2 regions of the Mesorhizobium sp. PUT5 genome follow, and region 1 is predicted to be linked to the other one. Evidence: predicted binding sites of a transcription regulator. Region 1 holds the regulator's gene; the other holds the start of a gene.
What was found. Region 1 encodes HrcA, which represses chaperone genes, less so after heat shock. Its sites were predicted from a motif close to GTTAGCACTCNCNNNNNGNGAGTGCTAAC; they were not measured.
Positions count from the first base shown of each region.

Region 2: the regulator HrcA is predicted to act here: its motif matches at 2,636-2,664, upstream of groES (co-chaperone GroES).

Region 1 is NZ_JBQOSO010000003.1:1,294,484-1,308,876, forward strand. It holds gene ACTDI4_RS07725 (EamA family transporter) at 9-446, opposite strand; gene hemW (radical SAM family heme chaperone HemW) at 510-1,667, opposite strand; gene rdgB (RdgB/HAM1 family non-canonical purine NTP pyrophosphatase) at 1,888-2,535, opposite strand; gene ACTDI4_RS07740 (VOC family protein) at 2,537-2,965, opposite strand; gene rph (ribonuclease PH) at 3,192-3,908, opposite strand; gene hrcA (heat-inducible transcriptional repressor HrcA) at 4,041-5,126, shown strand; gene ACTDI4_RS07755 (hypothetical protein) at 5,182-5,367, shown strand; gene ACTDI4_RS07760 (helix-turn-helix transcriptional regulator) at 5,379-6,521, opposite strand; gene ACTDI4_RS07765 (PQQ-dependent sugar dehydrogenase) at 6,684-8,024, shown strand; gene cysK (cysteine synthase A) at 8,251-9,231, shown strand; gene ACTDI4_RS07775 (hypothetical protein) at 9,293-9,421, opposite strand; gene ACTDI4_RS07780 (hypothetical protein) at 9,421-9,564, opposite strand; gene mbfA (iron exporter MbfA) at 9,840-10,823, opposite strand; gene ACTDI4_RS07790 (hypothetical protein) at 10,998-11,321, shown strand; gene ACTDI4_RS07795 (hypothetical protein) at 11,381-11,761, opposite strand; gene ACTDI4_RS07800 (ABC transporter permease) at 11,875-13,011, opposite strand; gene ACTDI4_RS07805 (ATP-binding cassette domain-containing protein) at 13,008-13,931, opposite strand; gene ACTDI4_RS07810 (HlyD family secretion protein) at 14,063-14,393, opposite strand, start outside.
Region 2 is NZ_JBQOSO010000003.1:2,108,400-2,122,792, reverse strand. It holds gene ACTDI4_RS11900 (DHA2 family efflux MFS transporter permease subunit) at 1-452, opposite strand, end outside; gene ACTDI4_RS11895 (HlyD family secretion protein) at 744-1,958, opposite strand; gene ACTDI4_RS11890 (MarR family winged helix-turn-helix transcriptional regulator) at 1,955-2,434, opposite strand; gene groES (co-chaperone GroES) at 2,725-3,021, shown strand; gene groL (chaperonin GroEL) at 3,082-4,731, shown strand; gene ACTDI4_RS11875 (CsbD family protein) at 5,038-5,217, shown strand; gene ACTDI4_RS11870 (metallophosphoesterase) at 5,290-6,429, opposite strand; gene fumC (class II fumarate hydratase) at 6,577-7,974, shown strand; gene ACTDI4_RS11860 (DoxX family protein) at 8,082-8,504, shown strand; gene ppx (exopolyphosphatase) at 8,572-10,104, opposite strand; gene ACTDI4_RS11850 (RNA degradosome polyphosphate kinase) at 10,104-12,305, opposite strand; gene ACTDI4_RS11845 (zinc-finger domain-containing protein) at 12,449-12,694, shown strand; gene ACTDI4_RS11840 (FAD-dependent monooxygenase) at 12,720-13,943, shown strand; gene ACTDI4_RS11835 (amino acid ABC transporter ATP-binding protein) at 14,107-14,393, opposite strand, start outside.

The sequences.
Region 1 (14,393 bases):
GCGCGCCGTCAGACCCGGGAGGCGACCAGAACCGCGCCCGCCGCGATGAGGGCGACGCCAAGCCAGTTCGTTCCCGACAGGCGCTCGCCCAGAAAGAGCGCGCCAAACACCGCAACAAGCACGACACTTAGCTTGTCGATGGGCGCCACCTGCGCGGCCTGGCCCAGCTTCAGCGCGCGGAAATAGCACAGCCAGGACGCGCCGGTGGCCATGCCCGACAGGACCAGGAACAGGTAGGTCCGGCCCGAGATGGAGCCAGGCGCCTGGAACTGGCCGGTGGCGGCGACGATGGCTGCGACGATGAGCAGGATGACGACGGTGCGGATCAGCGTCGCGAAATCGGAATTGACGTTTTCCACGCCGACCTTGGCGAAGATTGCCGTGAGCGCCGCGAAGCCGGCCGAAAGCACCGCCCAGAACTGCCAGGAAGAAAGGCCAAGGTTCATCCGCCGAATCCCGTTCCGTTGTTTGCCGCCACCCTGGGACAGGGAGGTCGGAAAGGAAAGCTGCTAGCGGGCCAGGTCCGCCACCAGCGCATCCAGCACGATCATGCCGGCCGGCGTGGCGCGCAGGCGCGAATTGCCGATCGGCGCCACCAGGCCCTCCTCCTGCAGGATCGACAGCCGCGCCGACGACAGGCCGCGCCCCGAGAGCGCCTCGTAGCGGGCAAGGTCGATGCCCTCGGCAAGCCGCAGGCCCATGAGCAGGAATTCGTCCGCCTCTTCGGAGCGGGTCAGCACCTCGCCCCCGGTCACGCCATGGCCTTGCGTTTCCACCAGTTCGGCCCAGCGCTCCGGCATGCGCTCCGCGATGGTGACGATGCGCGTGCCTCCTTCCACGAAGCGGCCGTGCGCGCCGGGGCCGACGCCGGCATATTCGCCGTAGCGCCAGTAGGTCAAATTGTGCCGGCTTTCCGCGCCCGGCCTTGCGTGGTTGGAAATCTCGTAGGCCGGCAGCCCGTGCGCGGCGGTCACGTCCTGCGTGAGCTGGTAGAGGTCGGCGGCATGGTCGGCGTCGGGCAGGTGGAACTTCCCGGCCTTGTGCAGCGCAAAGAAGGGCGTGCCTTCCTCCAGCGTGAGCTGATAGAGCGACAGATGGTCGGCCGCATGGCCGATCGCCTCCTCCAGCTCCGCCGCCCAGGCTTCCGGCGTCTGGCCCGGCCGCGCATAGATCAGGTCGAAGGAAAGCCGCGGGAAGGTGGCCCGCGCCAGCTCGATGGCGGCAAGCGCTTCCGAAACATTGTGCAGCCGGCCGAGGAATTTCAGGTCGCGGTCGTTCAGCGCCTGCACGCCGAGCGACACGCGGTTGACGCCGGCGGCGCGATAGCCCTTGAAGCGCTCGGCCTCGACCGAGGACGGGTTGGCCTCCAGCGTCACCTCGATGCCGGAAGGCACCGTCCAGTTCTTCGCCACCGCCTCCAGCACGGCGCCGACGGTCTCCGGCTTCATCAGCGAGGGCGTGCCGCCGCCGAGGAAGATCGACGTCACCTCGCGCGGGCCGGTGCGCGCGCGCATCGTCGCCAATTCGGTTTCGAAGGCGCGGGCAAACCGCTCCTGGTCCACCGGCTGGTGGCGGACATGGCTGTTGAAGTCGCAATAGGGGCATTTGGCCGCGCAGAACGGCCAGTGCACATAGACCCCGAAGCCGGGAGAACGGTCGAGGTTCATCAGGTCGATCTCTGCCCGAGCCGATCGTTTCCGGCACTGAAGCGCATGCCAGGAAGATTACCCCCACCCCTGACCCCTCCCCACAAGGGGGAGGGGAATGGTGCGGCGCTGTCCTGCCGCAAACCCTGACAGGCAAAGTGCGAAGGGTCTCTCCGTCGTCCCCCTCCCCCTTGTGGGGAGGGGTCAGGGGTGGGGGTAAGGAGGGCCGGCGAAAGCATGGTCATTCTGTTCCCAGCCGCGCTTCGGCGAATTTCTGGAAGGCGCGGGCGCGATGCGACAGCGCGTCCGGCTCGCCCGGCTTCCAGCCGTGCTTTTCCTGAGCGCTCATCTCGCCGAAGGTCTTGTCGTGGCCGCCCGGCAAAAACACCGGGTCGTAGCCGAAGCCGAGGTCGCCGCGCGGCGGCCACACAAGCCGGCCTTCCACCTCGCCGCGGTAATATTCGGCCTCGCCGTCGGGAAAGGCCAGGCAGATGACGGCGACGAAGCGCCCGCTGCGCTGCGCGGGCTCGGTGGCGCCCACCTGCTGCATCGCCACTTCCGTGCGCTGCATGGCCATGCCGAAGTCGCGGCTGCCGTCCTCCTTCTCGGCCCAGTTGGCGGTGTAGACGCCGGGCGCGCCGTCGAGCGCGTCCACGCACAGACCCGAATCGTCGGAAAGCGCCGGCAGGCCGGTGGCCCTGGCCGCCGCGAAGGCCTTGATATAGGCGTTCTCCTCGAAGGTGGCGCCGGTCTCTTCCGGCTCCGGCAGGCCGTAGTCCTTCGCCGACTTCGCCTCGAAACCGAACGGCGCCATCAGGTCGGAGAATTCGCGCAGCTTGCCCGCATTGTGGCTGGCCACCACGATCTTCCTGCCGTTCAGCGAATGCATGTCAGATACCCCAGATTTTCGGCTCCGCGAACTCCAGCGAATTGCCGGACGGGTCGCGGAAATAGATGGAGCGGCCGCCCTTGGCTTCCCCGGGCTTGGGCGGCCATTCGAAATCGGCCTCGACGGCGACGCCGCTGGCTTCCAGATGCGCCGTCCAGCGCGCAATTTCGTCGGCCGTGGCGGCAAAGCACAGATGCCCCGGGCCTTGCGTGCCGTGGGGCGGCACCGGCAGGCGCGCGCCCGGCGCGGGCGGCTGGCTCGTCGCCCCGGCATTGAACAGGAGAAGCACGCCGGTCCCGCAGCGGAAGAACACGTGCCTGCCTTCCACCCTGGCGATGCGCTCCAGCCCCAGCACCTCGCCATAGAAGGCTTCCGCCGCGTCGAGGTCGGTGACGTAGAGGGCCGATTCCAGGATGGCGGCGGGCTGCATCAGTTTCCCGCCTCGGCAGCGGACTTGAGAAATGAGACGACCCCCACCCCTAACCCCTCCTCACAAGGGGGAGGGGAAACTGGCCACGCCCCTTCCAGGCCCCGAACGCTGATGGCTTTGGCCGCAGCACCGGTGACATCGTCCCCCTCCCCCTTGTGAGGAGGGGTTAGGGGTGGGGGTGTCGGGCTCGAAAGCCCACGGCGATATGCCATCATTGCAACCCTGCCTATCCCACCGCCATCTTCTGCAGGTCGACCAGCCGCGAGATGCCCTTCTTGGCCAGCGCCATCAGCGCCGCGAACTCTTCCTCGGAAAAGGGCTCGCCCTCGGCCGTGCCCTGGATCTCGACGATGCCGCCCTTGCCGGTCATGACGAAATTGGCGTCGGTGCCGGCCGACGAATCCTCCAGATAGTCGAGGTCGATCACCGGCTGGCCGTCGTGGAGGCCGCAGGAGATGGCCGCCACATGGTCCTTCAGCACGCGCTGCACATTCACCATCTGGCGCGCCTCCATCCAGCGCAGGCAATCGTGGAGCGCCACCCAGCCGCCGGTGATGGCGGCCGTGCGCGTGCCGCCGTCGGCCTGGAGCACGTCGCAGTCGACGGTGATCTGCTGCTCGCCCAGCGCCTGCATGTCGACCACGGCGCGCAGGGAGCGCCCGATCAGGCGCTGGATCTCCAGCGTGCGGCCGCCCTGCTTGCCGGCTGAAGCCTCGCGGCGCATGCGCTCGCCGGTGGAACGCGGCAGCATGCCGTATTCGGCCGTCACCCAGCCCTTGCCGGAATTGCGCATCCAGCCCGGCACCTTCTCTTCCAGGCTGGCGGTGCACAGCACATGCGTGTCGCCGAACTTGACCAGGCACGAGCCTTCGGCGTGCTTGGAGACGCCGCGCTCGAAGGAGATGGCGCGCATTTCGTCGTTCTGGCGTTTGGAGGGGCGCATTCGGTTTCTTTCCGTGATCTGGCTTATCGTGGCCGGCTTGTAACGCTGCGGGTCGTGCCGCGCAAAGGAAAATGGCCGGCTTGCACCGCTTGTGGGGATGTCTATATCCTCGAAGCGGAGGTTTTGCGCCCGATGACGAAGCCCATTGCCGATCCCATGCCGCAATCGACCGCGCTGCAGGTGCTGGACATCCGCTCGCGCGAGATATTCCGGCGCATCGTCGATTCCTACCTGCGCGACGGCGAGCCCGTCGGTTCGCGGTCGCTGTCGCGCATCCTGCCGTCTTCGCTGTCGCCGGCCACCATTCGCAACGTGATGAGCGACCTGGAGCATCTGGGCCTCATCTACGCGCCGCACGTGTCGGCCGGGCGGCTGCCCACGCAGGCGGGCCTGCGCTTCTTCGTCGACGCATTCATGGAACTGGGCGACCTGTCGGACGACGAGCGCCGCGCCATCGAGGCGCAGATGAAGGCGTCCGGCGAGGGCACCTCGCTGGAGCACATGCTGACCGAGGCCAGCCAGATGCTGTCGGGCATGTCGCGCGGGGCGGGCCTCGTCCTGGCCGCCAAGAACGAGACGGCGCTGAAGCATATCGAGTTCATCCAGCTCGAGCCCGGCAAGGCGCTCACCGTGCTGGTGTCGCATGGCGGCGACGTGGAGAACCGCGTCATCGACTTGCCGGCCGGCATCACCGTCTCGCAGCTCCACGAAGCCTCCAACTTCCTCAACGCCCATATACGCGGCCGCACGCTGGGCGAGGCGCGCGCCGATATCGCGCGGCTGAAGGAGGAGACACGCGCGGCGCTGGACACGCTGTCGCAGGAACTGGTCGAAAAGGGGCTTGCCGTGTGGGCCGGCACCGAAAGCGACCTGCCGGCGCGCCTCATCGTGCGCGGCCGCGCCAACCTGCTCGAAAACGTCACCGCGCAGGCCGACATCGAGCTTCTGAAGCGGCTGTTCGAGGACATGGAGACGCAGGACGGCCTCCTGCAACTGCTCGACCTGGCCGAGCAGGGGCCGGGCGTGCGCATCTTCATCGGCTCGGAGAACCGGCTGTTTTCGCTGTCGGGCTCCTCGCTGGTGGTGGCGCCCTATCGCGACAAGGATGCGCGCGTCGTCGGCGCGCTCGGTGTCATCGGGCCGACGCGGCTGAACTATGCGCGCATCGTGCCGATGGTGGACTATACGGCGCAGCTTATTTCCCGCATGCTGCGTTGAGAGACCTCCGGAAACGCGAGACGCGTTTCCGACCACCCGCGAAGGGGAGGGGAAGATGGCGCTGGAAGCGTTCAAGGCCGAGATCGGCCTGCTGCTGCAGGAAATGGTCAACCAGCCGCAGGACCGGCACGAGTTGCAGGAACAGTTGCGCGAGAAGCTGCAGGAGATGCGTGCCATGGGCATGCCGCTGCCTGCCGACCTGGTCGAACTGGAAAGGCGCCTCGACGAAGCTGCCGGCTGACCGGCGGCACGTTACGCCTGCGTGTCCGCAGGATCGTTTGCCAGGGGGGCGGGCGGCCGAGGCTCGGCAGGCAGGCTTCCGAGCAGGGCTATCAGTTCGCCCAGCCTGTGGGTGGCCGTTTTCCCGAAGATCGATTTGAGCTGGGTCCTGGCCGTCTCCTTGCAAATCTCCAGCGCTTCCGCAGCGCGTTCCAGAGAGTTGCCCATTGCGAGTTGCACGGCAAGCGCCGTCTCGGACGGCGTCAGCCGCCAGGCTTTGCCGACCACGAGGGGATGCGGCGCGGCGGGCTTCTTCAGTTCGGTCATCGTGAACATCGCCACGGCGCCGCAGAACGGAAAGCGGGCCGCACCATCCAACGGCAACGCCCTGAGCAGCAGGTCCGTCCCGTCCGCCCGGTGGACGACGAGGACACCGGCATTGAGGCTGCGGCCCTCGGGCAAATATTGGATCTGTCTGACAAGACGCTCATATTCGATCGCCGCTGCATGGTCCCGGATCACGATCTTGCCGTTGCGCACGCGGATATCCTCGCCGAGCGACAGGTCCGCAGCGGCATTCGACGCGATGACGCGCCCTTGGCGATCGATCGTGAACGCCGCCACCTCCATCCTGGCCAGCACGTCGATGGAACCGGCGATTATGGCGCGCTCCACATTGTACGACAGCGTGGCCACTTCGCTCATCCGGCGGGACAAGGACTGGATGATGGCCTTTTCCTTTGCGGTAAAGCGTCCTTGCCGGTTGGTCCGCTGCAGCCCCAGGCAGTGCATGGCAGGGCCGGCGCTGAACCCGAGGCCCGCCCACCATCTCAACTCGGTCGTCGGCAGGAACTCGTTGTAGTAGGGGTCTTTGCGCAGTTCGTCGTCGCCGATGACGTCGTCGTCCGAGGTTGCGAAACCACGCAGTTGCAGGGGAATGCCGCGCCGACGAGTGTCTCGTATGTGCCAGCCTTCGGCGAAATACGCTCTGAACGCCTCTTCCAGGCTCGATCCGATAAGGGCCTGGCCGTTCGGCTCGTAAGGCAGGACCGCGACGCCGATGCAGCCGGTCGCATCCGCGATCTCATCGAGTATCCGCCGCCACTGGCTCTTGTCGGCGACGACATCCTGCAGGTTGCAACTGACCCGATGCAGGCATTCGACCGAAATCGACACCGTTGCGCACCCCTTCCCAAATGCGGCTCGGCCCGGCTAGGAATTCCGGAAGAATATCCGAGCGCGCACGATTTCCAAAATACAAATTTCATGCCCGGTTGATCGATCAGGGAACGGCTTGCCGCCATCCGCGTTCTTTCGGGTTCAAGTCCAGTAAGACGCATGAAACCGCTTCACGCAGGCGCCTGTGCCGCCGCCATCCTCGCCCTTGCCGCCGCCGCATCCGCCGCCGAGCCCGTGCTGAAGGGAACGGAAGCCTTCGGCGACTGGCGAGCGGACCGGCCGGGCGTGGTGCGCCTGATCACGCCGCAGGACCTTCAGCCGCCCGCGCCGTCGCAATCGGCCTCGAACAGCCCCGAGCGGGCGAAAATGCCGAAGAACGTGAAGCTGCGCCTGCCGCCCGGCTTTTCGGCCGAACTGGTGGCCACCGGCATCCGCAACCCGCGCGCGGTGCGGGTGGCGCCCAATGGCGATCTCTTCGTGGCCGATTCCCGCGCCAACCAGTTGCGCGTCTACCGGCTGGCGCCGGGCAGCGCGAAGCCCGCCGAGGAGGGCGTCTTCGCCACGGGCCTGCATCAGCCCTACGGCATCGCCTTCTACCCCGCCGAAAACCCGCAATGGGTCTATGTCGCCAGTTCCGACAGCGTGGTGCGCTTTCCCTACAAGGAGGGCGACCTGAAGGCTTCCGCCGCGCCGCAGACGATCGTTTCCGGCATTCCTTCCAACCATCACTGGACCCGCGACATCGCCTTCTCGCCGGACGGCAAGACCTTGTATCTGTCCGTCGGCTCCGGCTCCAACGTGGCCGAGGACATCGGCGCGGCGCCGCAAGGCGGCGTGGAGCGATGGGTGCACGAAAAGCCGCTCGGCTATGCCTGGGGCTCGGAAGAAGGCCGTGCCGAGGTGCGCGCCTACGATCCCGACGGCGGCAACGGGCGCGTCGTGGCGACCGGCCTGCGCAACTGTTCCGGCATGGCGGTGCAGCCGGGCATGGGAGCGCTGTGGTGCGTGGTCAACGAGCGCGACGGGCTCGGCGACAACGTGCCCTTCGACTATGCGACCTCAGTGAGGCAGGGCGCCTTCTACGGCTGGCCCTGGTACTATCTCGGCTCGAACGAGGACCCGCGCCATGCCGGCGAGCGGCCCGACCTGAAGGGCAAGGTGACCGTGCCCGACGTGCTGATGCAGGCGCATTCGGCGCCGCTCAACATCGCCTTCTACGAGGGCGGTCAGTTTCCCGCCGAATATAGGGGCGACGCCTTCGTGGCCCTGCACGGGTCCTGGAACCGCAACAAGCGCACCGGCTACAAGGTGGTGCGGCTGCGCTTCAGCGACGGCAAGCCGACCGGCGAGTACGAGGACTTCATGACCGGCTTCGTCGTGTCCGACGCCAAGGTCTGGGGCCGTCCCGTCGGCGTGGCCGTGGCGAAAGACGGCGCGCTGATCGTCACCGAGGACGGCAGCGGCACGATCTGGCGCGTCACCTATGATGGAAAGTCCTGAGGCGATCGGGCGAACTCGCGCCGGGCGGCGGGAGCGTGCGCCTGCATGCGCACCCGTCTGCGGGCCGGGTGGGGCAAAAAAATTCCAATTCTTGCCGGACTGTTGGAATTCCATCCTTTAAACCTGAGGCTTTGAGCATGCGCCCCACTCGGATAATCATGTGCGGCGGCCTATCTTCGGCGACTTTGAAAGCGCCTCGTGCCGCCTGGATATAGGAGCAGAACCGATGAACAAGCCCGTCACCTCCGCGCGCGCGCCCGGACGCGGCCGCATCTACAATTCAATGACGGAGACGGTCGGCGATACGCCGCTGGTGCGGCTGGACAAGTTCGCCAGGGAAAAGGGCATTGTCGCCAATCTCCTGGCCAAGCTGGAGTTCTTCAACCCGATCGCCTCGGTGAAGGACCGCATCGGCGTGGCCATGATCGAGGCGCTGGAGGCCGCCGGCCGCATCACGCCCGGCAAGACCACGCTGATCGAGCCGACCTCCGGCAACACCGGCATCGCGCTTGCCTTCGCGGCGGCGGCCAAGGGCTACAAGCTGATCCTGACCATGCCCGAGACCATGTCGCTGGAGCGCCGCAAGATGCTGCTGCTGCTCGGCGCCGAACTGGTGCTGACCGAGGGCGCCAAGGGCATGAAGGGCGCCATCGCCAAGGCCGACGAGCTTGCCGCCAGCCTGCCGGACGCCGTCATCCCGCAGCAGTTCGAGAACAAGGCCAACCCGCAGATCCACCGCACCACCACGGCCGAGGAGATCTGGAACGACACGCAGGGCGAGGTCGATATCCTCGTTTCGGGCATCGGCACCGGCGGCACCATCACCGGCGTCGGCCAGGTGCTGAAGAGCCGCAAGCCGTCCGTGCAGGTCGTGGCGGTGGAGCCGGAGGCCTCGCCGGTGCTGTCGGGCGGCCAGCCCGGCCCGCACAAGATCCAGGGCATCGGCGCCGGCTTCGCGCCCAAGATCCTCGACACCTCGATCTACGACGAGGTGGTCACGGTCTCCAACGAGGATGCGGTGGCCAATGCGCGCCTGGTGGCGCGGCTGGAGGGCGTGCCGGTCGGCATCTCGTCCGGCGCGGCCCTGCAGGCGGCCGCCGTGGTGGGCGCGCGGCCGGAAAATGCCGGCAAGAACCTTGTCGTGATCATCCCCTCCTTTGCCGAGCGCTACCTGTCGACGGTGCTGTTCGAGGGGCTGGGCGGCTGAGGCCGTCTTCGGCCTTGGCGCAGAATGACATTGCGCCGCGCGGCAGCGCGCGGTGTAGCCTTCAGCCGCGGCGCGAAGGGCGCTGCGGCCGGTAGGTCGTGGTGCGGCAGGTCGCCGTGCCCGGTCGGCAGACATGGCTGTCGTGGCGGCTTTCCAGCGTCATGACCGGCGTTTTCGAAAACGGCGCCATCAGTGCGCCGGGCCGAGCGTGTTGCCGCGCCGCGCACAGGCCGGGCCGGGGCCGCGCATATAGTGGCGCTCGGGCCGGTAGGTGGGGGCGACGAACTCGCGAAGGGCTGCGACCAGCCCGGTTATGAGTGCCAAGATACGCATTACGATTTCCAGTCCGCGTCGGGTTTCGGATGTCTTTTCCGAAGTCGCGGGCATGATAGCAAACACCCGTGAATCTTCGGTGAACGCGACGTTAATCTTTGCCCGAAAATGCCGTCCTTCGTGGCCGCAATGCGGCGGATTGGCGGCGTTTCGGTGCCTTTCGGCGTGTTCCGCGTCCGTGTGTCTTTTGCGCCACGCGGGTTTCGCTTTTGTGTCGCCGAATGCGCGTTTTGGTTTCGGATTTTTGTCCTGATCGTTGCCCCGTTTTAGGGGCTCTAGGCGTTGCCGATCAGGATGCCGGCCGCGAACACCAGCGCGCCGCCCAGCACCACCTGGAAGGCGGCCCGCAGGAAGGGCGTGTCCATGTAGCGGTTCTGGACGAAGGCGATCGCCCATAGTTCGAAGAACACCACCACCGCCGCCACCGCGGTCGCGGTCCAGAAATGCGGGATGAGATAGGGCAGGGCATGCCCCAGCCCGCCCATCGCCGTCATGATGCCGGTGGTGAGCCCGCGCTTGATCGGCGAGCCGCGCCCGGAGAGCCTGCCGTCGTCGGAGGCCACCTCGGTGAAGCCCATCGAGATGCCGGCGCCGATGGAGGCGGCAAGCCCGACGAGAAAGGTCTGCCAGGTGTCGTGGGTGGCGAACGCTGCCGCGAAGATCGGGGCCAGGGTGGAGACCGAGCCGTCCATCAGCCCGGCAAGGCCCGGCTGGATGTAGGTGAGGATGAACTGCCGCCGCTCGGCCGCGCCTTCCTGTTCTTTGACGGCCTCGGGCACATGCTTGCGCTCCAGGTCGTGGGCGAGCGCCTCGTGGCCCTGCTCGGCCGCCGCCAGATCGCCCAGCAGCTTGCGCGTGGCGGCGTCGGAGGTGCGCTTAGTGGCGGCGGCATAGAAGAGCTGCGCTTGCCGCTCCATGTCGGCCGCCTGGTTGCGCACGCGGTCGATGCCCAGCGGGCGCACCAGCCAGTCGGGCTTGCGCTGGTAGTAGCCGCGTACGTGCTCGCGCCGGATCAAAGGAATGCGTTCGCCGAAGCGCTTGCGATGCAATTCGATCAGCGCCTCGCGGTGGCCGTCCTCCTCCTCGGCCATTTCCTCGAATATCTTGGCCGATTGCGGGAAATCCTGCGCCAGCCCGTCGGCATAGGCCCGGTAGATGCGCCCGTCGTCCTCCTCGGACGAGATCGCCAGCGCGAGGATTTCCTGTTCGGAAAGCGAATCGAAGGAACGGCGGCCGAAGCCGAAGACGCGGGAAAGCATGATGAGAGCACTCTAGTTTAGAATGATTCTAAACTACATATAGCGGCGGTTGCGGTCAACAGGATGCTGTCCGCGCCGACCCCGCCGTTCGGACGAGGCTCCGTGCAGCGGCTCTTTTTATCGGCGAACCTTTGCCTATATGAGCTGCCTGTCCCACGAAGAGGAATTCGCGCCATGACGGGCAAGCAGCATGCCGCGCCGTTCGATTCCGGACCGGTGCTCGACCTCATCGCCTCGATCGAGGCGGACCTCCAGCGCCTCAAGGGCCTGCTCGCGCAGCCGGTGGAAAAGTTCGATCCGGCCAACCCGCACAACAAGACCCCCGACGGCAAGCTGACCGAGGACGGGGTGGAGTGCTGCTACCGCATGTTCGACGAGGGCAAGTCGCGCTACTCGGTCTCGCGGCAGATGAAGATCTCCTTCGCCGCCGCCACCCATCGCTTCAACGCCTGGCGCAAGGCCGGCGGCGCCAAGCGCAAGCGGGCGCTGCTGGGATAGGCGGGTGAGGGGGCGCCTCCGGCCCGACGTGACAGCCGCGACAGGGCCGGAGCGGTTTGCTACCGCACCACCGGGCACCAGCGGTCGCGCCGGTCGAAGGTGACGACCACGCGGTCGCCGCGCGAGCGGCCGATGACGGTAATGGTGCGCCGTCCCATCGATTCCACGCGGGCGCGGCGGATGCCCATGCGTTCCGCCTTGCGCAGGGCGCGGTCCGGCGAGCATTCGTCGCGGCGGCCTTCGCGCCAATCGTCGCGCCTGTCATGGCCGCGTTGCTCGTAGCAATCGTCGTAGCGGGGATCGCAGCGATCCCGAAGCCGCATGGAAGGACCGTCCGGCCCGAGTTCGAACTGCACGTCCTGCGCCGCGGCCCCGGAAACCGGAATGGCCAGGACCAGCGTGGAAAGGGCCAGCAGGGCCGGGTAGAGAATCTTGCGCATGGGAGCCTCCTTTTGCTGCGGCACAACGCCGGGAGGCGCGCTCGGGTTCAAGTCAGATTTCGCCGGTGCCGGAAACATTAGGTGAGGAAATATCGGGTGAGGGCGGCCGCCGTTCAGTCCAGCGTGCGGCGGAAGCGCACCAGCGCGGTGGCGGAAAACAGCACCACGAACACGGCCAGCCAGCCGATCTCGGAGGCCACGGCCGGCAGGGTTGCGCCCTTCAGCATAACGGCGCGCACGATGCGCAGGAAATGGGTGAGCGGGAAGATCTCGCCCAGCCACTGCGCCCAGCCCGGCATGCCGCGATAGGGGAACATGAAGCCGGACAGGAGTATGGACGGCAGGAAGAAGAAGAAGGTGAGCTGCATGGCCTGCATCTGCGTGCGCGAGACGGTGGAGATGGTGTAGCCGAGCAGCACCAGCCCCAGCACGAAGACGAGGATGCTCGACAAGAGCAGCGGCAGCCCGCCGACGAAGGGCACGGAAAACAGAAGCTTGGCGGCGATCAGCACCACCACCACCTGCACGGCCCCCACGCCGGCATAGGGCAGCACCTTGCCCAGCATGATCTCGGCGGGGCTGGCCGGCATGGCCAGCAGGTTCTCCATGGTGCCGCGCTCGGTTTCGCGCGTCAGCGCCATCGCCGTCATCATCACCATGGTCATCTGCAGGATCACGCCGAGCAGGCCGGGCACGATGTTGTATTGCGACACGCCCTCGGGGTTATAGAGCTGGTGGACGACGATCTCGAGCTGGCTGGCCGCCTGCTCCTTGGCGACCTGCTCCATGCCCTGCGCGCGCAGCAGCGCCTGGGCGGCCACGGTGCCGAGCGTGGCGACGGCGCCGCTGGCGGCGGCGGGGTCGGTGGCGTCGGCTTCCAGCAGGATGCGGGGATGGTCGCCGCGTTCCACGCGCTTGCCGAAATCGGCCGGAATGGTGACCACGAAGGCCACGTCGCCGCGCGCCAGCAGAAGGTCGGCCTCGGCTTCGGTGCGGGCAACGTGGTCGAAGCGGTAGTAGTTGGTGTTCTCCAGCGCCACCACCATGGCGCGGCTGTAGGGATCGTTGCTCATCGCCAGCAGCGCTGCCGGCAGCCGCTTGGGGTCGTTGTTGATGGCGAAGCCGAACAGGATGAGCAGCATCAGCGGCACGCCCAGCATCATGGCGAAGGTGACGCGGTCGCGCCGCATCTGGATGAATTCCTTCACCAGCAGCGCGCCGAGCCGGGCAGGGGAGAAGATGGTGTTCATGGCGCCGCGTTGTCCTTCGCGCCGGCCATGAACTGGATGAACACGTCCTCCAGGCTGGTTTCGCCGGGCGAGGCGGTCACGCCCGGGTGCCGTTGGCCGATGTCGGCCAGCGCGGCCTGCAGCGCCCCCGCGTCGGAGCCCACCACATGCAGCGTCGCGCCGAACGGCGCCACCTGCTCCACGCCGGGGCGGCTTTCCAGCTCGCGCGCGACGGCGTCGAGGTTCGGCCCCTGCACCACGAAGGTGGTGAGGCCGGCATTCTTCACCACTTCCTCGACCGTACCGGTGGCCAGCAGCCTGCCGTAGGAGATGTAGGAAATGCGGTGGCAGCGCTCGGCCTCGTCCATGTAGTGGGTGGAGACCAGCACGGTGAGCCCGCCATGGGCCAGCCGGTGGATCTCGTCCCAGAACTCGCGCCGCGCCTTGGGGTCGACGCCGGCGGTCGGCTCGTCGAGCAAGAGCAGCTTCGGCCGGTGCATGATGCAGGCGGCCAGCGCCAGCCGCTGCTTCCAGCCGCCCGAGAGCGTGCCGGCAAGCTGGTCGCGACGCGAGGTGAGGCCGAGATTCTCCAGCGTGTCGGCGACGTATCTGCCCACCGGCCGCAACTGATAGAGCCTGGCCACGAACTCAAGGTTCTCGGCAATGGTGAGGTCCTCGTAGAAGGAGAAGCGCTGGGTCATGTAGCCGACCTCGCGCTTGATCTTCAGGCCCTCGTTGCGGATGTCGTAGCCCAGCACCGTGCCTTCGCCCGCGTCGGGCGTGAGCAGCCCGCACATGATGCGGATGGTGGTGGTCTTGCCGGAGCCGTTGGGGCCCAGGAAGCCGACGATCTCGCCCTCGCCGACAGACATGGTGACGTGGTCGACCACGGTGCGGTCACCGAAGCGCTTGACCAGCCCGCGCACGTCGATCGCGTTCATGCGGCGTCTCCGGCATGGCGGCGAATGGTGAATGGCGAATGGTGAAAGAAAAGGGACACGGCGTTGCCGCTATCCGTCTGGGTTGCCGTCGGCCGGAGCGGAGGCATGGTATCTCTCCCACCATTCGCCATTCACCTGCCCGCCAAGTCCACATCCACGATCTGCCCCGGCTGCAGCGCGGTGGCGTTGCCTTCCGGGTGCGCCTCGACGAGGTAGACCAGCTTCTGCCGGTTCTGCAGCGAGTAGATGACCGGCGGGGTGAATTCGGGATCGGGTGAGACATAGCTCACCCGCGCCCTCAGGTCGGGCGCGCAGCCGTCGCAGCGCACCGAAAGCTCGGTGCCGATCCCGACCGATGCGAACGCCGCTTCCGGAATGTAGACGGTGAGCTTGACGGCGCCGTCCGGCAGCATGGAAAGCACCGGGGCGGTGGGGCCGGCCGTGTCGCCGGGATTGCGGATC
Region 2 (14,393 bases), 810 kb from region 1:
CCGACCATGATGCCGGCGCCCCAGATGGCCATGGCCTGGCCGTGCCGCTCCTTGGGGTTGATGTCCAGCAGGAAGGTCTGCGACAGGGGAACGATGGCCGCGCCGAACACGCCTTGCATGAGGCGAAAGGCGACCATGGAGGTCAGGCTGCCGGCAAGGCCGCAGGCCATGGAGAAGATGACGAAGCCAACCACCGAGATGAGGAAAAGCTGCTTGCGCCCGAGCCGGTCGGCAAGCCATCCGGTCACGGGCGTCATGATTGCCGCCGCGACGATGTAGGAGGTCAGCACCCAGTTGATCGTGTCTTGCGAAGCGCCGAGATCGCCCGTCATCGACGGCAGCGCCACGTTCGCGATGGTCGTGTCGAGCACCTGCATGATGGTGCCCAGCATGATCGAGACCGTGATCAGGCCACGGTGCGGCACTTCGCGATGGGTTTCTTGCGTGCTCATCTGTGGCTTCTGCGCATAAAGCGAGGGTAGTGGGAGCAAAGGGCGGCAGCCTGCCCGTGGCGGGCCTGCCCTTCCCTGCTGGCTTCCCGGACGGCGGGCGACCCGTTGAAGCGCCGATCGACTGGGGGTTTGTCGACCGGCGCCCCGATACAGGACGGCCGCCGCCCGGGAACTCGTAAAGCGGAACGTCGGAAATCGTCAGGAGATGCTCGACGCGGGTTCCGTCACACCCGCCGGCCGGCCCCTTTCAATCTCCGGCGTCATCCGCCGGAAAAGCGCTCCTTGCCCGTTTCAGTTGTTCCTGGCGGGCGCGCCGGTGTTCTGGCCGGCCTCGCCCGCGAAAGCATGGCCGAACAGCGCGCCGAAGCCGCGTGCCACGCCGGTGTCGACCGTAACGGCCGCGCTCATGCCGGTGCGCACGGCAACGTCCGAATCCGGGTCGTCGAGCTTCAGATAGACCGGGATACGCTGCGTGACCTTCACCCAGTTGCCAGTGGCGTTCTGTGCCGGCAGCAGCGAAAATTCCGCGCCCGTGCCCGCACCGACCGCCTGGATGGTGGCCTTGAACGTCTTGCCGGGATAGGTATCCAGCTCCACGTCGGCCTGCTGGCCGGGCTTCATGTGAGTGAGCTGCGTCTCCTTGAAATTGGCTTCTATCCAGGTGTCACCGGTCTCGACCAGGGCGAACAGGGGCGTTCCCACCGTCACGTACTGGCCGACCTTGAAGGAGGACGCCTGGTAGATGATGCCGTCGCCGGGCGACCGCACCGTGGTCTGGGCCAGGTCGTAGGCCGCCTTGTCGCGCGCGGCGAGTGCGGCAAGCACGGACGGGTGCTGGTCGGTAACGATATCCGGATTGCCGCCGAGCGCAGCCTTGGCGCTCTCTATGCCCTGGTTGGCCACCGCAAGCTGCTGCTTGGCCTTGTCGAGGTCGTTGCGGGCCTGGTCCAGCGACGAAGTCGCGCTGATGCCCTTCTGCGCCAGATCGGCGGCCCGGCCATATTGGGATTGCGAGAAATCGACCTCGCTTTGCGCCGATTTTTCCTGGGCCAACGCCTGATTGTAGGCGGCGCGCAATTGCTCAACGTTCAGGCGTGCGGCGGCCAGGGAGGCATCAGCCTGCGCCAGGGCAATGCGGTAGGGCTCCGGGTCGATGACGAACAGTTCGTCGCCCTTCTTCACCACCTGGTTGTCGGAAACGTCCACCTTGACGATGCGGCCGGCGGTGTCGGCGGCGATGGCTACCTTGGCCTGCCGCAGATTGGCGTTGTCGGTCTCCTCATAGCGGCCACCGGTCACCCAGAAATAGGTGCCGCCCACCGCCAGAAGCAGCGGCAACGCCAGCATGAGGGCGAAGCGGCCGGTCCGGCGCTTCTTCTTTTTGGGTGAGGGTGCAGGGGTTTCCTGCACGGCAGCGGGCATAGCCACGGGCGCCGCCGGCTGCGCCGGGGCTTCCATCTCCAGCTTTAATGCCGCGTCCTCGTCTATCTTGGATACCGCATTCATGACGCTACGCTTTCCGTAACCTTGGGCTGTTCGCACGACGGTGTCTCGCCGTCCGAAAGGTTGTCTATGACGCGAGAAAGCCCCTCCACCAGGGCGCGGCGCGCCTCCGCCGACAGGCCTGCCAGAGCTTCCTCGTAAACTTCGCCGGCCAGGCTCTTCACATGCGCATAGGCGTCACGCGATTTGGCCGTGGGATAGATAGTGCGCACCCGGCGGTCCGTCGCATCGGCGCGACGCTCGATCCAGCCGCCCTCCTCCATGCGGTCGATCAGGCGCGAAACGCTGATCGGCTCGATTTCGAGCAGCTCGGCCAGACGGGCCTGGGCCACGCCCTCTTCCTTCGCCACGCGCACCAGCAAGCGCCACTGCGCGGCAGAAAGGCCGAAGCCGCTGGCGCGCGCCTCGAAGCGCCGGCGCATCAGCCGCGCGGCGTCGTGGAGCAGAAAGCCAAGCCTATCAAGACCGTCGGAAACCATGAGCGGCATATATAATAAGCGTGCTCATCATTCAAGTTTCCGCGCCGCACAATTGCCATGCAAAAATGCATGGCTGCCATGCAAGCTTCCCGTCGGAACTCGACCGCCGCTCGCCGGCAGCGGCGAAAAACCGGCGGCAGGCGAGTTTACCAGGCAAGTGCTTATTGACTCCGTCGTGGCGGATGCTTATTTCACTGCAGCGTTAGCACTCACCCGTGGCGAGTGCTAACGAGGTCCAGCCTCGCTGGACGGAGGGAATCCTTTCTCATCATTTTGACCGAGGAAATCAAATGGCAAAGTCGAAGTTCCGCCCGCTTCATGACCGCGTGGTCGTTCGCCGGGTCGAGTCGGAAGAGAAGACTGCCGGCGGGATCATCATCCCCGACACGGCCAAGGAAAAGCCGCAGGAAGGCGAGATCATCGCCGTCGGCTCCGGCGCCCGCGACGAAAGCGGCAAGCTGGTTCCGCTGGACGTGAAGGCCGGCGATCGCGTGCTGTTCGGCAAGTGGTCCGGCACCGAGGTGAAGCTCAATGGCGAAGACCTTCTGATCATGAAGGAATCCGACATCATGGGCATCATCGGCTGATCGAGCCCTTCCACCCGCACCTCAATCTGAATTTCGGGCACAGCGCCCAGGAGCTCAACAATGGCTGCTAAAGACGTAAAATTCTCCCGTGACGCCCGCGAGCGCATGCTGCGCGGCGTCAATATCCTCGCCGACGCGGTGAAGGTCACGCTCGGCCCCAAGGGCCGCAACGTCGTCATCGACAAGTCCTTCGGCGCCCCGCGCATCACCAAGGACGGCGTTTCCGTCGCCAAGGAAATCGAGCTGGAAGACAAGTTCGAGAACATGGGCGCCCAGCTGGTCCGCGAAGTCGCTTCCAAGACCAACGACAAGGCCGGTGACGGCACCACCACCGCGACCGTTCTGGCCCAGGCCATCGTTCAGGAAGGCCACAAGGCCGTTGCCGCCGGCATGAACCCGATGGATCTCAAGCGCGGCATCGATCTGGCCGTTTCGGAAGTCGTGGCCGACCTCGTCAAGAAGGCCAAGAAGATCAAGACCTCCGAGGAAGTCGCCCAGGTCGGCACCATCTCCGCCAACGGCGAGAGCGAAATCGGCGAGATGATCGCGCAGGCCATGCAGAAGGTCGGCAACGAAGGCGTCATCACCGTCGAGGAGGCCAAGACCGCCGAGACCGAGCTTGAAGTCGTCGAAGGCATGCAGTTCGACCGCGGCTACCTGTCGCCCTACTTCGTCACCAACCCGGACAAGATGGTTGCCGAGCTGGAAGACGCCTACATCCTCCTCCACGAGAAGAAGCTCTCCAACCTGCAGGCGATGCTGCCGGTCCTCGAGGCCGTCGTTCAGACCTCGAAGCCGCTGGTCATCATCTCCGAGGACGTCGAAGGCGAGGCTCTGGCCACGCTGGTCGTCAACAAGCTGCGCGGCGGCCTGAAGATCGCTGCCGTCAAGGCGCCCGGCTTCGGCGACCGCCGCAAGGCCATGCTGGAAGACATCGCCATCCTCACCGGCGGTCAGGTCATCTCCGAAGACCTCGGCATCAAGCTTGAGAATGTCGGCCTGAACATGCTCGGCCGCGCCAAGAAGGTGTCGATCTCCAAGGAGAACACCACCATCGTCGACGGCGCCGGCAAGAAGGCCGAGATCCAGGGCCGCGTTGCCCAGATCAAGCAGCAGATCGAGGAAACCACTTCCGACTACGACAAGGAGAAGCTGCAGGAGCGTCTGGCCAAGCTCGCCGGCGGCGTTGCGGTGGTCCGCGTCGGCGGCTCGACCGAAGTGGAAGTGAAGGAGAAGAAGGACCGCGTCGACGACGCGCTCAACGCGACCCGCGCGGCCGTTGAGGAAGGCATCGTCCCCGGCGGCGGCGTCGCGCTTCTGCGCGCCACCCAGGCGATCAAGTCCGAAGGCGCCAACGCCGACCAGGCTGCCGGCATCAACATCGTGCGCAAGGCTCTGCAGGCTCCGGCCCGCCAGATCGCGTCCAACGCCGGTGCGGAAGCTTCGATCATCGTCGGCAAGATCCTCGAGAACAAGAGCGCGACCTACGGCTACAACGCCGCCAAGGACGAGTATGGCGATCTGATCGCGCTGGGCATCGTCGACCCGGTCAAGGTCGTTCGCACCGCTCTGCAGGACGCTGCTTCGGTTGCCGGCCTGCTGGTCACCACCGAGGCCATGATTGCCGAAGCGCCGAAGAAGGAAGCTGCCGGCGGCATGCCCGGCGGTATGCCCGGCGGCATGGGCGGCATGGGCGGCATGGATTTCTAAGAAATCCGTCGCGAAAGAACTGGGAAGGGCGGCTGCAGAGCCGCCCTTTTTCTTTGGGACCACAGCCCCGGAGCCGGAAGGGAACCATGCGCCGCCCACCCACGTTTTCCCGGCTTCACAGGCGGCCGAAGGAGCGATCCGACGCAAGCCGAGGGCACCAGACGCCCTTTGCACATCGATTTGCGTAAGAGGCTTTTTCTATTGAACTCTGCTCGCTATGCGTGAATCTTCATCTGGTTCATGAACTTACGGAACCCTTTCGCGTCAGCCTCGTTTGTCTTGGCCACGTTAACCAGGAGATGCGAAATGGTGAACAAGGATCAGGTTTCCGGCGTTGCCAAGCAGGTCAAGGGCTCCGTCAAGGAGGCGATCGGCAAGGCCACCGGCGACAAGGGCACACAGGCCGAAGGCATGGCCGACAAGGCTGCCGGCAAGGTGCAGAAGACCTATGGCGACGCCAAGCAGAAGATCAAGGATTCCTTCTGATCCTGCCGAAGGGCAGCCGAAAGTCCGGGGCGGCCGCAGAGCCGCCCTTTTCCATGGCGGGCCTGTCTCCTCTCAAGCCGGCAGGGCGCGGCTGAAGGCGTCGGTGAAGACGACGTCGCCATGCGCGCCCGCCGCCTCGCCCAGCACCACGTCCATCGCCGAGGAGGTGATGCGCGCCAGCGCGAAACCGCCCATGAACGCGGCCTTCGGCTTGAAGACGTCCAACCCGTCACGCTGGTAGATCATCGGCGTCTGGTGCTGATGGCCGTGGAAGATGCCGACAACGTTGTAGCCGTGCAGCGTCGCCAGCAACGCCTGCCGCTCCGCCTCGCTCCACCAGTGCGGCTGGCCCGAGCCCTCGTCGTCGAATGTGGATCTTGCCGGGTCCCATCTTTCCGTCGAGAAAGCGTCCCAGCCATAGTGCTGGAAGATCACGACCGGGCGCCCGTCCGCGGCGTAGGCGGCCAGATTGCGCTTCAACCACGGCAGGCTGCTGGGGGCGCCGTGGCCGGTGTCGCCGGCGAAGCGGTGGGTCTGTACCAGATGCAGGCCGCCCCAGTCCCAGGAATAGCAGTCGGAATCGGCGTCGTAGTCGTTGGCCGGCACGGGCGGCTTGAAGAAGACGCCGGGACGGTGGTTGATCTCGACATAGTCGCGCATTTCGCGCCGATACCAGTCGACATGCGGCGCCGGACCGTTCTGGTCGAGGTCATGGTTGCCGAGCCCCACATAGACGGGAAAATGCACCCTGTCGTCGCCGACGCCCTGCTGGTAGCGCTGGCTGAACTGGAGAAGCTGGGTGCCTTCGCTCGGCTGCGTCACCTGTCCGCCGCCGTCGTCCGTCATGTCGCCGCCGACGATGATGCCGAGCGGCGTGCCGATGCGGCTGCCGGCCCCTCGCAAGCCGGTTGCCACGCCGCCTATCGCGGCCGGCCACTGCTTGTCGGCGATGCCGTTCAGCGCCGCCACGTTGCGCAGCAGGTTGGCGTCGGTCTTGCCTTCCTTCTGGCAATTGGGGCTGAGGCCGCCGGCCATGCGACAGGCATGGACATCCGCGACGAACAGGAAGGTGGCATCTATGGGCAACACCTGGCCGGCCGCCCGGGCTCGCTCCGGCCACGGCAGCGCGGCCGATGCCGCCATTCCGGCTAGCCCGGCAAGGACGCTGCGGCGGGGGAGAACGGTTGCGGAAGAAGGGCTCATGGCGGCCATTTCAGCATGGGTCCGGCCTGTCCGTCCAGTTCCGCGGCACGCTCGACGCCCTGAAACGATTTGCATCGGCCGCCGGGGTAATCTTCGCTTGAAGCCCGTTGTGCAACGCGGTAGGCCGGTGCCGAAATATTGAACGGAGACAGGCTCGTGAGCGCTGAAAAGACCAGAATCGAAACCGATACGTTCGGGCCCATCGAGGTTGCCGCCGACCGCTACTGGGGTGCCCAGGCGCAGCGCTCGCTCGGCAATTTCAAGATCGGCTGGGAAAAGCAGCCGGCCTCTATCGTGCGCGCGCTGGGCATCGTCAAGCGCGCCGCCGCCGAAACCAATATGGACCTCGGCAAGCTCGATCCGGCGCTGGGCAAGGCCGTCGTCGAAGCCGCGCAGGAGGTCATCGACGGCAGGCTCAACGACCACTTCCCGCTGGTGGTGTGGCAGACAGGTTCGGGCACGCAGTCCAACATGAACGCCAACGAGGTGATCTCCAACCGGGCGATCGAACTGCTCGGCGGGGTCATGGGCTCGAAGAAGCCGGTGCACCCCAACGACCACGTCAATATGAGCCAGTCGTCGAACGACACCTACCCGACGGCCATGCACATCGCCTGCGCCGAGCGCATCGTCCACGACCTGCTGCCGGCGCTGAAGCACTTGCACGCCGCGCTCGACGCCAAGGCCAAGGCCTTCGACCATATCGTCAAGATCGGCCGCACCCACACGCAGGACGCCACGCCTCTCACGCTCGGCCAGGAATTCTCCGGCTATGCCGCGCAGGTAGCATCCTCCATCAAGCGCATCGAACTGACGCTGCCGGGCCTGTGCGAACTGGCGCAGGGCGGCACGGCCGTCGGCACGGGCCTCAACGCGCCGGTCGGCTTCGCCGAAAAGGTCGCCGAGCGCATCGCCGCCATCACCGGAATCCCGTTCACCTCGGCGCCGAACAAGTTCGAGGCGCTGGCCGCGCACGATTCCATGGTGTTCTCGCACGGCGCCATCAACGCCGCCGCCGCCGCCCTGTTCAAGATAGCCAACGACATCCGCTTCCTCGGCTCCGGCCCGCGCTCGGGCCTCGGCGAACTGTCGCTGCCGGAGAACGAGCCCGGTTCGTCGATCATGCCGGGCAAGGTCAACCCCACCCAGTGCGAGGCGCTCACGCAGGTCTGCGTGCAGGTGTTCGGCAACAACGCCGCGCTGACCTTCGCCGGCAGCCAGGGCCATTTCGAGCTCAACGTCTACAATCCGCTGATGGCCTACAATTTTCTCCAGTCGGTGCAGTTGCTTTCCGACGCCTCGGTCTCCTTCACCGACAATTGCGTGGTCGGCATCGAGGCGCGCGAGGACAACATCAAGGCCGCGCTCGACCGTTCGCTGATGCTGGTGACCGCGCTCGCGCCGACCATCGGCTATGACAACGCCGCCAAGATCGCCAAGACCGCCCACAAGAACGGCACGACGCTGCGCGAGGAGGCCGTCGGCGGCGGCTATGTCAGCGAGGCCGACTTCGACCGCTTGGTGCGGCCGGAGGACATGACCCATCCGGGATAGACCGCCAGAATGCAATATTAAGTGAACGATGCGTTATCGAATTCGCATCTTTGGTGAACAGTGGAGATGGTATATTTAGTGGGCATCGCAACTCCTGGAGAGATCACATGTCCACTATCCCTTCCGCCGCCGGTTCCGGCGTCACCAACGCCCCGGTCGTCGTGCTGGCCGGACGCGTGCTTCTGTCGATCCTGTTCATCATCGCCGGTTTCGGCAAGCTGACCTCGCTTGCCGGCACCGCCGGCTTCTTCGGCAGCATCGGCCTGCCCCTGCCGATGGTAACTGCCATCGTCGTCGGTCTAGTCGAACTGCTCGGCGGGCTTGCCGTGCTGTTCGGCTTCAAGACCCGCATCGCCGCGATCGTGCTGGCCGTCTTCACGCTGGCCGCCACCGCCGTCGCGCATCTGGACTTTTCGCAGGCAGGCAACGCACTGATGCTGCAGAAGAACCTCGCCATCACCGGCGGCTTCCTGCTGCTTGCCGTTCTGGGTGCCGGCCGTCTTTCGATCGACAGCCGTCTGGGCGACTGACCCGACGTTTCGGGGTTATTTTCAGGAGAAAGGCGCGATCTCGCGCCTTTTTTCGTTGGCGCGGACGCTACTTGGCAGATGTGCTCGGCCCGCCCTCCACCGCCAGGGACAGCTTGCGGCCGGTGACCTTGGCCAGTTGTGTCAGCCGGCCGGCCGGCCGCTCTCCATATAATCCGGCAAGGTCCGAGGGAATGACCAGCGCCAGCCGGTCGCCGCCGAACCTCTCCCAGCGCAGCCGCGGCATCACCCCCGGCATGGCTGCCGTCAGCAGATAGACCACGCGCATCATCGCCGCCAGGATGCGGGCGCGCTCCAGGTTGCGCGGTCCGGCCAGTGCGCGTAGTTCCGCCACGGACTCGTTGAACACCCCCTCGTGCCGGAACAGGTTGGTCAGCGCCAGAAAGGCACGGCCGGGATGGTCGACGCCGATGAAGGAGGCATGCGCGATGATGTTGAGCGATTGGGTGCCCCGATATTCGGGATGCGCGCGCCAGCCGATGTCGGCCAGCAGGCAGGCCGCCTGCCGATAGCGCGCTTCGTCCGCCGTCTCCTCGATGCCGAAGGTGGCGAACGCCTTGCCGGACCATTCGACCAGTTCCCGCGCATGCGCGACAGAGCGGGAGCGCAGCCGCGCCAGTTCCTCGGCCGCCGAGATCAGCGGGTCGACCTTCTGCTGCTCCGCATCGAGAAGGGAATAGAGGAAACCTTCGCGCACGCCGAAACCCGAGACGAGGATCTTCGAGGGCTGCATGGCCCTGATGATCTCCTGCATGACGATGGCGCCGTAGGGCAGCAGCGAACGGCGATTCTTCGAAACCCCTTCGATGCCCTTGATCTTTTCCACCTCTCCCTTGGCCACCTGCCTGAGGAAGGCGACGGCGCTTTCCGTCGAAATCTCGTAGCCGTGCATGACCTCGAGCGGATAGTTCGTCATCTCCATGTGCAGCCGCGCGAGATTTCGCCAGGTGCCGCCGACGGCGTAGAACGGCTTGCCCTTTCCGCTTGCCAGCACCTGCGCGCGCGCAACTTCCCGACGCGCGATCGCGGCAGCGGCAGAGAGCGAGCCTCCCGCCATGTCCTGGAGCCGGAGGCCGCCCAGCGGCAACGTGATGCCGTCGCCGACGGAGGTTCCATTCACCTCGACCAGTTCCAGGCTGCCGCCGCCGAGATCGCCGACGACACCGTCGGCCGGGTGGAAGGAGGAAATGACGCCGAGCGCGGAATAATACGCCTCCTGCCGGCCCGACAGGACGCGGATCGGCGTCTGCAGCACCTTCTCGGCCCGATGGATGAAATCCTGCCCGTTTTCCGCCTCACGGGCCGCCGCGGTCGCAAGCACGTGAACCTGTTCGGCCCCCGCCTGATCCGACAGGGCGCGGAACCTGCGGAATTCGTCCATCGACCGCGTCACCGCCTCGGGATCGAGCCTGCCGGTGGAGACGATGCCGCGCCCGAGGCCGGCCAGCATCTTCTCGTTGAACAGGACGGTCGGCGAACGCGCCAGCCCCTCATAGACCACGACGCGGATCGAGTTGGAGCCGATGTCGATGATCGACAGCGGCCGGCGGTCCTGAAGTCGACCCTGCGAGCCTGCGGGCATCAACCGGCCGTCGCGCTGTGCTTCTTGCGGCGCATGAACTGCGCGATACGCTTCGGCGCGTGCGACTTCAGTGCATCGCCCCGTCCAGACAGGCTAGGATTCGTCATGAAATATTCCTGCGCGTTGAACGGTTCTTCTCCCTCGTCCGGAACGATCCGGCGCGAGGTGCCGTCAGCCAATACTTCGAAACTTTGCTGGTTGTCCACAATGTTGCCCAGCATGATCTGGTCCAGCACCTGGGCGTGCACCGTAGGATTGGCGATCGGCACCATCGTCTCGACACGGCGATCGAGATTGCGCGGCATCATGTCGGCGGAGCTGATGTAGACGATCGCCTCGTCCGAAGGCAGGCCATGGCCGTTGCCGAAGCAGTAGATGCGGCTGTGTTCGAGGAACCGGCCGACGATCGACTTCACGCGGATGTTTTCCGAAAGCCCCGGCACCTGGGGGCGCAGACAGCAGATTCCGCGCACGACAAGGTCGATCTCGACGCCGGCGCGGCTTGCATCGTAGAGCGCGTCGATAACGGTGGGATCGACCAGGGAATTCATCTTCATCCAGATGCGCGCGGGCCTGCCGTTGCGGGCATGCCCGATCTCGTCCTCGATATGGCCGAGGATGCGGCTTCTCAGCGTGTAGGGCGAAAGCGCGATGCGCATTTCGCCGGTGGGCTCGGCATAGCCGGTGATGAAGTTGAAGACCTGCGAGACGTCGCGGGCGATGTGCGGATCGGTGGTGAAGAAGGACAGGTCCGTATAGATGCGCGCGGTGATCGGATGGTAGTTGCCGGTGCCCAGATGCACGTAGTTGCGCAGCCGCCCGTCCTCGCGGCGCACCACCAGCGACATCTTGGCGTGCGTCTTCAGCTCCAGGAAGCCGAACACCACCTGCACGCCGGCGCGCTCAAGATCGCGCGCCCAGCGTATGTTGGCCTCCTCGTCGAAGCGGGCCTTCAGTTCCACCAGCGCCGTCACCGACTTGCCCGCCTCGGCCGCATCGATCAGCGCGCGCACGATCGGGCTGTCGTTGGAGGTGCGATAGAGCGTCTGCTTGATGGCCACCACCTCCGGGTCGGCCGCCGCCTGGCGCAGGAACTGCACCACCACGTCGAACGATTCGTAAGGGTGGTGGACGACGATGTCCTTCTCGCGGATGGCGGCGAAACAGTCGCCGCCATGCTCGCGGATGCGCTCGGGAAAGCGCGGATTGTAGGGCGTGAACTTCAGGTCGTCGCGCGCCACCGCCACGAATTCCGAAATCTGGCTGAGCGCCAGCGGCCCCGACAGCACGCTGACGCGATTGCCCGAAACGCCGAGTTCGCCCGCCACGAAATCACGCAGCTCCTCGGGCATCGACCGGTCGAACTCGATACGGATGACCGAGCCGCGCCGCCGCCGCTTCAGCGCCGTCTCGAACAGGCGCACCAGATCCTCCGATTCCTCCTCGACCTCGATGTCGCTGTCGCGGATGATGCGGAAGGTGCCGGCGCCCTTGACCTCATAACCGGGGAACAGCTTGCCGATATAGAGCCCGACCACTTCCTCCAGCGGGATGAAGCGCACCGTGTCCTTGCGGTCCGGCAGGCGGATGAAGCGTTTGAGGGCCGGCGGAAGCCGCAGCAGCGCGCTCATCATCTCGCCGTCCTTGCGGTGGCGCAGTTGCAGGGCGATCGAGAAGCCGAGATTGGGAATGAACGGGAACGGATGCGCCGGGTCGATCGAAAGCGGCGTCAGAACCGGGAATATCTGCTCCTGGAAATGCTCCTCCAGCCACGGCCTTTCGTCCTTGGTGAGTTGGTGGCCGGTGATGCTGGCGATGCCTTCCCGCTCGAGCAGCGCCATAAGGTCGGACAGGCTCTTCTGCTGGTCCTCCTGCAAGCGCTGCACCTCGCGCAGCAGGTGTTCGAGCTGCTGCTCCGGCGTGCGGCCGTCCGGGCTCCTGAGCTTTATGCCCTGCCGCACCTGTCCCGCGAGGCCGGCCACCCGAACCATGAAGAACTCGTCCAGATTGTCCGCAGAGATCGACAGGAAGCGCACGCGTTCCAAGAGCGGATGGTTGGCGTTGTGCGACTCCTCCAGCACGCGCCGGTTGAATTGCAGCCAGGAGAACTCCCGGTTGACGAAGCGATCGGGATTTCCGCTCACTTCAGCGGCCGTTTCGGCGGCGGTGAATTCGGCCTGCACCGGCTTCAGTTCGGTCATAATGCTGCTTCTCTCCAGCGTGCGCCGTTTATCCGGCTCAACTTACCCTCTGACACGCTTTCGCGACAGTTTCATTTCGGCGATCTTGCAAACGCGCCGCTTATGTTCCAAACGCATCGGAACGAAGCGAGACGGAGACGACGATGGCCGGCGAGTCCATCCCCCATTTCCAGAACGACGCGGGACATGCGGCGATCGAGATCGGCGTGAAGGAATTCATGTGCGTAGGCGCCACTCCGCCCCAGGACCATCCCCATGTCTTCCTCGACATGGGCGCCGACGGCGAAAAGATCTGCCCCTACTGCTCGACGCTGTATCGCTATTCGCCGGCGCTCAAGGCGACCGAGACCGTCCCGCCGGGCTGCCTCTACATCGCGGTCCCCGTCTGAGCCCGCGCCGGCATCCGGGACGAGGATGGGCACGGACGAACGGCCGATCCTGATCGCCGGAGCCGGCGTTGCCGGCCTCACCGCCGCACTGGCCTTTGCCCGGCAAGGCTTTCAGGTCCGCATCTTCGAGCGTGTGCCCGAGTTGGAGCCGGTCGGTGCCGGGCTCCAGCTCTCGCCCAACGCCGCCCGCATATTGCGCCGCCTAGGCGTGCTTGACGCCATGGGACCCGTCGCGGTGCGACCGGGTGCCGTGGTGCTGAAGGACGCCGCTTCGCTGCGCGAGCTGGCCCGCGTGCCGCTGGGCGAGGCCGCCGAACGGCGCTGGGGCGCGCCCTACCTCGTGGCGCACCGCGCCGACCTCCAGAAGGCGCTGCTCACTTGCGTCGGCGCGGAACCGGCCATCGAGCTCGTGCTGGGAGCATCCCTGCAAAGGGCGGAGACGAGTTCCGACGGTGTGAACCTGTCCATCGAAGCCGGCGGCAGTCCCCTTCGGGCGCAAGGCGTGCTGCTGGTCGGAGCAGATGGGGTATGGTCGACGGCCCGCGGCTTCGTCGACGGCCGCCACGGCAAAAGCCGCTTCGCTGGCGAACTGGCCTGGCGCACCACGGTGCCGGCGCAAAGTCCCGCGGGCGGGATCGTCAGCCGCCTCGGCGGAGCCGGCCACGTCCTTGCCTTCCTGCATCCGGGCTTTCACCTGATCGCCTATCCGGTCAGCGGCGGGGCGGCCTTCAATCTCGTCGCCTTCACGAAAGGCGAACGTATCGCGGAAAGCTGGTCCGGCGAGGCCGACCCGGAAATCCTGTCGCGCGCGATGCGCGGCACGGCGCCGGAGCTTGCCCGCCTTGCCGGCGAGGCCGCGCCGTGGCTGGCCTGGCCGCTGCACACCGTAGATCCCCGCCGCCCATGGACCCTGCACGGCGGCATCGCCCTGATCGGCGACGCCGCGCATGCCATGACGCCCTTCGCCGCCCAGGGCGCGGCCATGGCCATCGAGGATGCCGAAACGCTGGCCCATGCCGTGGCCGCCGCGCGGCACGGTCCGGCCAACGCGCTTGCAGGGTGGGAGCGGGACCGGAAACCGCGCGTGGCCAAAGTGGCGCGGCGCGGCGCGCTCAACCATCTGGCCTGGCATGCCGCCGGACCCGTGGCGCTGGCGCGGGACCTTGTCCTCAAGCTGCGGTCGCCGGACAGCCTGGCGGCCGATCTCGACTGGCTCTATGGCTGGCGCGCGCCCCAGGACGTTGGATAGCCCCTGTCCGTCATGCCTCTTCGAGGCTCGTTACACTCGCCTCGAAGAACCGGTCCGGACCCCTGGAGCTGTTCCGCTTTTCTCCGAATCGCGAAAACGCTCTATCTTGTTGTTTTTACGCAATTCCGGACGGAAAACCGGTTCCCGCTTTCCTGGAATTGCTCTAGTGCAGGATCTGGCTGAGGAACAGCTTTGTCCGCTCGTGGCGCGGATGGTCGAAGAACTCGGCCGGCGTGTTCTGCTCGACGATCTGCCCGGCGTCCATGAAGATGACGCGGTTGGCCACCTTGCGTGCAAAGCCCATCTCATGGGTCACGCACAGCATGGTCATGCCCTCTTCGGCCAGGCCCACCATGGTTTCCAGCACTTCCTTGATCATCTCCGGATCGAGCGCCGATGTGGGCTCGTCGAACAGCATGATGCGCGGGTTCATGCACAGCGAACGGGCGA